Linked DNA regions of Desulfosediminicola ganghwensis. The protein of the gene in region 2 interacts with the protein of the main gene of each other region in a pairwise test. Links are inferred from orthologs where the notes say so. Each region holds a gene or a part of one and is shown on either strand. Other genes may lie near its edges.

What was found. Proteins that work in one complex are often made in the same cells at the same time.
Region 1: the proteins of secD (region 2) and pheT interact in binary tests that used the Escherichia coli proteins (3 or more experiments, as listed by UniProt). The link is inferred for Desulfosediminicola ganghwensis from one-to-one orthologs.

What each region holds. Positions count from the first base shown.
Region 1 is NZ_CP050699.1:4,391,797-4,395,313, reverse strand. Bases 450-3,517 are described here. They hold pheT (phenylalanine--tRNA ligase subunit beta), read right to left. Parts: upstream 3,171-3,517; coding sequence 729-3,170; downstream 450-728. Other genes in these bases: pheS (phenylalanine--tRNA ligase subunit alpha), read right to left, coding at 3,198-3,517; FCL45_RS18840 (integration host factor subunit alpha), read right to left, coding at 450-722. In the rest of the region: FCL45_RS18845 (MerR family transcriptional regulator), read right to left, coding at 14-394; more of FCL45_RS18840, read right to left, coding at 432-449.
Region 2 is NZ_CP050699.1:5,553,934-5,557,933, reverse strand. What follows is about bases 474-3,573. They hold secD (protein translocase subunit SecD), read right to left. Parts: upstream 3,256-3,573; coding sequence 691-3,255; downstream 474-690. Other genes in these bases: FCL45_RS23880 (YkgJ family cysteine cluster protein), read right to left, coding at 474-671. Also shown: more of FCL45_RS23880, read right to left, coding at 1-473; FCL45_RS23870 (phosphotransferase), read left to right, coding at 3,765-4,000. UniProt on the Escherichia coli protein: Part of the Sec protein translocase complex. Interacts with the SecYEG preprotein conducting channel. SecDF uses the proton motive force (PMF) to complete protein translocation after the ATP-dependent function of SecA.

The DNA of each region.
Region 1 (3,517 bases), 1.2 Mb from region 2 along the record:
AAACCTTAATGGATTATCTATTTTTATCGATGAACTGCTGCAGCTGGTGCAATTCACTTTTAATAGAGTCAAGAACCTCGTTGATTTCTGAAACCTTTGTAGGGTCTTGAGCATGTTGTTGCTGAACAGCCAGGCTTTCAGTAATCTCCTGGTTGCTCTCGATGAGTTGCCTGGCCCCAGCTATTGTGTAGCGGTGATCATGGAGCAACATTTTAATAGTCAGTATGAGTTCCACGTCCTCCCTGCTATACAACCTCTGTTTGGAGTTTGCACGTTTAGGAGTGATTTCTTTAAATTCGGTCTCCCAATATCGAAGAACGTGGGTTGGCACTTTGGCCAGCTTCGAAACTTCGCCAATTTTAAAGTAGAGCTTGTCTGGGATGTTGAATTTCATAGAACCAGCGAACTCCTTATTGGCGAGCGACTGAGATCTAGACGTTAATCTGCTCTCTCAGCTTCTTGCTCGGTCTGAAGCTAACGGTCTGCCTCTTCTTAATCGTGATAGACTCACCGGTACGCGGGTTGCGTCCCCGACGTGGAGCCTTGTCACGAACTGTAAAAGTGCCGAAGTGAACCAGTTTAATGGTTTCGCCTGTCAGCAGAGCATCTTTCATAGTATCGAGAAAGCTGTCTACTATTTCAGCACAGCTGCTCTGTGGATAGCCGAGCTGATTAGCAATCGCCTCGGCCAGGTCTTTACGTGTTAAATTACTGCTGTTCATATATCCTCATGCATCTCGAAAACTGCCACCGAAAGTATCGGTAAGCAACTTTACAACTTTTCCGTGGGCTTTTTCCACATTTTTCTCAGTAAGTGTCTTGGTTGCCGATCGGTAGGTAATGGAAACCGCCACACTTTTAAATCCTTTCTCGATCTTGTCGCCCTGAAAAACATCAAAAATTTCAGCTGACTCGATCAGTTTCTCTCTGGTTTCGTGTACCTTCGCGAGTAACTCACCGGCGGAAACGGTAACCGGAACCACAAGCGCAATGTCACGCTTGACGGACGGGTAGACCGGCAGTGGGTTGAATTCGCGAGGTGAACTCTGAAGTTCACAGATGCTGTCGAAATTCAATTCGAAGTAATACACATCGTGTTTGATTCCGAAGCTGCGAAGAACATCAGGCAGAACCTTTCCAATGGAACCAAGCAGAGTTCCACCAGCAAAAACCAGAAGAGCATAGTCCGAGTCGCAAAATTTTTCCACCCCTTCTTCAACAGGATGGACAAATTCTATAGGAAAATTTTTATTGTCGGTTAAACGCATCTCTTCAAGCAGATACTCGACAGCACCTTTAGCATCAAGAATATCAACGTTTTCGGCTGGAAAGTGAAGCGGAGAAGACTCCCCATTTCTATTGCCGCTGATCGTACCGGCAATATGACTTGTCTCGACAGGTTGAGCGTTTTTCTCGGTTGGCTGGAAGACTTTGCCGATCTCAAACAGTTTTACCGCAGTTTTCTGGAAGCTGATGTTCCGTCGAACATTCTCAAGGAGCCCTGGCAAGAGCATGGAACGCATAACAGCCTGATCTTCAGTGAGCGGATTAAGCAGGCGCACATATTGACGTCGTACATCATCTTCTGCCAGCATCAGCATGTCGCTGTGCTTCTCGGTGGTGAAACTGTAGTTGATCGCTTCGCTGAAACCGATTGACAGCAGCATGTTGGTTGCGTCTGCGCGTTTAAAGCGTTTTTCGTCCTGCTCAGGGTAGCTGAGAGACGCTTGAGGCAGGGTAGTCGGGATATTGTTGTAGCCGTAAAGGCGGGCAACTTCCTCGACCAGATCTGCTTCCCGCTCGATATCAACACGAAAAGTAGGGCAAAGTACCCAGATGGTATCGTCATCTTTCGGTTTGCATTGAAAACCGATGGACTCGAGCAGATCAGCAATTTTCCCGTAATCGAGTTCTATACCGAGAAGCTGCGCAGTTCTGGATATTTTCAGGGTCTGGGAGTTCAGCGGCTTTCGACCGCCAAATACGTCGACTCCGGACTCTTCTGCAACTCCTCCCGCGAGTTCAACGAGCAGATCGGTGGCGCGGTTCAGGGCGTTGATTGTGCCACCCGGATCTACACCACGCTCAAAACGATATGATGCATCAGTGGAAAGATTTACCTTACGAGCGGTTTTACGGATTGATACCGCATTGAAGCAGGCACTTTCGAGCAGGACGTTGACGGTCTGATCGGAAACTTCTGAGTTGAGCCCGCCCATAACACCGGCGAGTGCCACAGGTCTGTCACCGTCGCAAATCAGCAGTGTGTCCTGATCAATTTTTCTTTCGGTGTTATCCAGGGTGGTAAAGGTCTCTTCACCTTTTCGGGGAGTACGGACCATGATTTTCCCACCGGCAAGCCTGTCAAAATCAAAGGCATGCAATGGCTGGCCATATTCCATCATCACAAAGTTGGTTATATCAACCACATTGTTGATCGGACGCAGGCCAACGGCGAGGAGCCGTTTACGGAGCCACCATGGGGATGGGCCGATTTTTACACCCTTAATAAGACGTGCGGCATAGCGGGGACACAGTTCCGTGGATTCAACATCAACACTGAATTCCCTGCTGGTGCTATCGACCTTGGCATCTGCAACTGGCAGTTCGAGCGGCTTGCGGACAATACCAGCAACTTCGCGGGCAACACCGATGACAGAGGCACAGTCAGGGCGGTTCGGAGTCAGGTCTACTTCGATCATGGTGTCGGCAAGACCCATGGCCTCAACAAAAGACTCTCCGTGGGCAACATCTTCGGGCAATTCCATGATGCCGTTGTGATCCTCACTCAAGCCAAGCTCACGCTCAGAGCAGATCATACCGGCAGAGGCAACACCACGAACCTTGGCCTTTTTAATTTTAAAATTGCCAGGCAGGGTGACACCGGGCAGGGCAACAACAACGTTAAGCCCGGCGCGTGCATTGGGCGCACCACAGACAATCTGGTGAACCTCATCTCCGATTTGTACTTCACAAACCTGAAGCTTGTCTGCATCCGGGTGTTTTTCCGCAGTCAGGATATGGCCGGTCTTCAGTGGAGCGAGATCCTGGTAGAGCTGCTCTACAGAATCAACCTCTAGACCGAGCATGGTGAGGTGATCGGCGAGCTGTTCATTAGACAGCTCGTCTGTATCTACATAATTTTGCAACCAGTCACGAGTGAACTTCATAGCGGTATAGTCGTATTATAGGAGCGATTAGAACTGGGAAAGAAAACGGAGATCGTTCTCGTAGAAAAGCCTGATGTCGTCGATACCATATTTGAGCATAGCGATACGCTCGATACCGAGTCCGAAGGCAAATCCGCTGTAGACCTCTGGATCGTAACCGACCATCTTGAAAACTTCCGGATCTATCATGCCGGAGCCGAGGATTTCGAGCCAGCCGGTTTTCTTACAGACACGGCAGCCCTTACCTTCACAAATAACACAGGCTATATCTACTTCAGCGCTGGGTTCGGTAAAAGGGAAAAAGCTGGGGCGGAATCTGAGTGCCAGTTTTTTGCCGAACATCTTTT
Region 2 (4,000 bases):
TCATTATCTAAAACAGAAGAAGGTACTTCGCCAATATTTAGTGTACCGGCGTGAACCTGGGCCCTGAATACGTCAATATTGTACAGAGCCAGGGTGTAAAGCCTGAGTTGCTCATCATTAGGCATAAACAGGCCCTGCCTGATTTTATCGTGCTGGATCAGGGTGGCGATGGCGTCATTGAACCGATTATAAGAGACCAGATCCTGATCCTGTGAGTACTTCTCAGGAGTCTGTTCCACAGATTCAGCAAACCCTTTACAATGAGACTCTTTCATCAGCACAAAATGTTGATGAAGTTCACCGCTTCGAGTCCGAACGGCTGCTCTGCCGAGCGGGTATGCCCGGCAGGCCCCAGGGCGGTGCGAATAGATCGCACAGCCCTTTTCCTTGTCAACGAAGGCACAACTTGCCTGCCCATCATCTATCATGGTCAGGTAATATTTGGGGAACATGTCTTGCTCCCCGCGCTCCTCAATGATGTACTGGTCGTGTAACTGCTGGGAGGTTAAACCGGTACCCCGGCGCATTCGCAGTACGTCATATGGTGTCAGTGCAAGCTCAAGCATTTTGCAGCAGTCGGTGAAGCATGGCACACCAGGGTGGCAGGCAAAGTTGAAAGGCTCGTCTGACTTGAGGCGGTAAACCGCCTCAGGGAATTGTGGTCGTGACATGTTGACGTATCTCCTGTGATTACTGTTCGCGTTTCCAAAGTGTCAGCAGCGGACTCGCGATAAAAATCGAGGAATAGGTACCGACAAGTACACCTGTAAGCAGTGCGAACGAGAAGTCATGGATTACGGAACCGCCAAGTACGAACAGGGCCGCCAATACCATAGCCGAAGTAAGCGAAGTAACGATTGTTCTACTGATTACCTCATTAACGCTCATGTTGATAATGGGGATAAGCTTATCCTCACTGGCCTTCTTCAGGTTCTCACGTATGCGGTCGAAGACAACAACGGAGTCGTTGAGTGAATAACCAGCGATAGTGAGTAAGGCTGTTACGATAAGCAGCGTGATTTCCACATTCAACAGGTAACAAATTGCAAGCACCACCAGCACGTCATGGGCTGTAGCTGCCGCTGCGGCCAGACCAAAACGGATGTCAAAGCGCATTGCCAGGTAGAAGATAACACCGACAAGGGAAATCAGGATAGCCTGGATAGCCTTATTACGTAGCGCAGCAGAGACGGAAGAGCCGATTTCAGACTGGCTTTCGAGGACAAAGCCTTTATCTGCAAGGTTCTCATGCAAGATGACGTCAACACTTTCAGCGAGATTGGCGACGGTTGCTTCATCCTGCTTTATTTTGACGATCAGACGGTTCTCGTTTTCAACCTCCTGCAGGTTAAAACCTTCGAGGTTACTGCCGTCAAAAGCTGAACGAACTTCACTCATTGTGAAGTTCTGGCTTGCCTGATACTGGAGCAGGGAGCCACCGGAGAAGTCAACGCCAAGGTTGGCAGTGCCACGAGCGATCTGCATGAATGCGAAAAGGCCAATACAAACCATTATGCCGGAGCCGACATAGGTGAATTTGCGTAGGCTCATGAAGTCGAGGTTCGGCTTCTTGGTGAACTGCATGAAGCGCAGTTTCTTCATTGGCTTGCCAGAATTGAAGGTGTCAAAGAGCAGGCGGGAGAAGAACAGAGCGGTGAAAAGGTTGAAAATAATACCCAGAGAGAGGGTAACGGCAAAACCTTTAATCGGGCCGGTGCCGAAGAGAAACAGTGCAGTTGCGGTAATAAGTGTGGTGACCTGGGAGTCGACAATGGTCCAGAATGCTTTGCCGAAACCGGAGTCGACACTCGAGCGCACCGATTTTCCTAGCGCATACTCTTCCCGCATTCGTTCAAAAATAAGTACATTCGCGTCAACGGCCATACCGATGGAGAGGACGATACCGGCGATACCAGGAAGGGTAAGTGTGGCATTCAAAATGGCCAGACCGGTGAAGAGAAGCAATATGTTCAGGGTCAGGGCGAAGTTGGCAATAATACCGGAGAGCCTGTAGTAGATGAACATAAAGGTCAAGACGAGTATCGCCCCGAAAACACCGGAACTCAGGCCCCTTTGGATGGAGTCCTGACCAAGTGTTGCGCCAACGGTCATGTTCTGGATAATGTCAACAGGAGCCGGCAGGGCGCCAACTCTGAGCACGATTGCCAGATCTGATGCCTCTTCGTGACTGAAGCTGCCGGAGATCTGTGCCGAGCCACCAAGAATTTTCTCACGAATAACAGGCGCTGAGCGCACAACGTTATCAAGGACAATGGCCATCCGCTTGTTGACGTTCTGCTCGGTGATGTGACCGAAGAGTTTGCCGCCGCGACTGGTAAGATCAAGGCTGACGTACGGCTCATTGAAGGTGCCGCCTATGCGTACCTGGGCGTCTTTAACCATGTCGCCGGTCATTAACACCTGATTCTCAAGCAGAATAGGTACGGAGACTTCCTGCTTGGTGTTGGGGTCGATGGATTTTTCAAAGTGAATAGAAGTGTTCTCGGGCAAAATGGAACTGAGTGCACGATTCAGCTTGCCGATTTCTTCACCGTCTTGCCACTGTCCGGATTGAACAGCCTGATTCACCAGCTCACGGAGATTGAGTCCGCTTGAATCTGCAACCATCTGGAATTCGAGCTGAGCGGTGTCGCCAAGGAGTTTCATGGCGCGTTCCGGATCACGTATGCCTGGAAGCTGAATAACAATCTCATCGGCACCCTGACGGAGAATAACAGGCTCGGCCACACCAAACTGGTCAATCCTGTTTCTGATGATCTCAAGAGACTGATCAACAGCGTGGGTTTTGATGTAGGAAATTCGCTCATCTTTCAAACTGAGAAAAATGCGGGGAAAGGTTCCTTCCTTTGATTCGAGACGGGCGTCAATGTCAGGGAAGTCATCGGTGATGAGGGCCTGAACCTGTTTTACCGCTCCCGTATTGGGCAGGGTAAAGATAACCGTTGCAGGGTCATTGGACGGTGTGCGTACAGCACTGATTGATTCTTCTGCCAGGGTATCCTTGATATCGTTGGCTGAAAATTCGAGGGCGTTTTCCTGGGCTTTGTCAAGATTGACCTTTAAGATCAGGTGCATACCTCCTTGAAGGTCAAGGCCAAGCCTGAGCCCTTCAGGGGCAAGATATTGCTTCCACCAGTTTGGGGTGGAAGAATAGAATGAGGGGACAATCGTGACTACGGAGAGTACGACCAACATGGCCATGAGACCAAGTTTCAGCTTTAGTGATGTGTTCATTGATAGCCCTAAAGAAAGTATCTGTAATAGGTTATGATCTATTCAAGCGGTAAACCACTATCATTGTATGGTTTCAAATGCAGCGATTATAACGTGATGACTGATTCTTGCAAGGTTATGCGTCGAATTATTCACGTAATGATGCATGAACAGGCCGATGATTTATGCTGGGTCCAGCCAAATTCATGGGGCCGGTGCGAATAAATCTGCATCAAACTTTCATGCTGTCAGACGTTGATGTACTGAAAAAGCAACATAAGTATACGGGCTTTGGAAGATGAAAGAAAGAGAGGATACATCCCGTTTTCACGTCCTTTCGTGTAGTGGTAAAGTAATAATCGTACTGTGCCGGAAATGGAAATTCAACACTGCCATTTAGAAGTGTTCGTCGGCCTGCCTGCAGGCTGGGCCAGCGAGTTAACCGGTTCCGTTGACATCAATAACTATCGAAAAGATTGTTGGTAATATCATGGTCGTTTCAGGTTATCGATTTTTTTTCGGAGGTACAGATGGATGCTCTACTCCCTGATTATGTCCAATGGCTTATGGATAAAGAGAATTATCCACACCAGGTGGAGTCAGTTGAACTAATTCAGACACATATCTCCTACATTGTTCTGGCCGGGGCGTATGTGTATAAATTTAAAAAGCCCGTTGATTTTGGTTTTCTGGATTTTACATCATTGGAGAAACGAAAATATTTCTGTAATGAAGAGCTGCGCTTGAACAGACGATTATGCCCCAA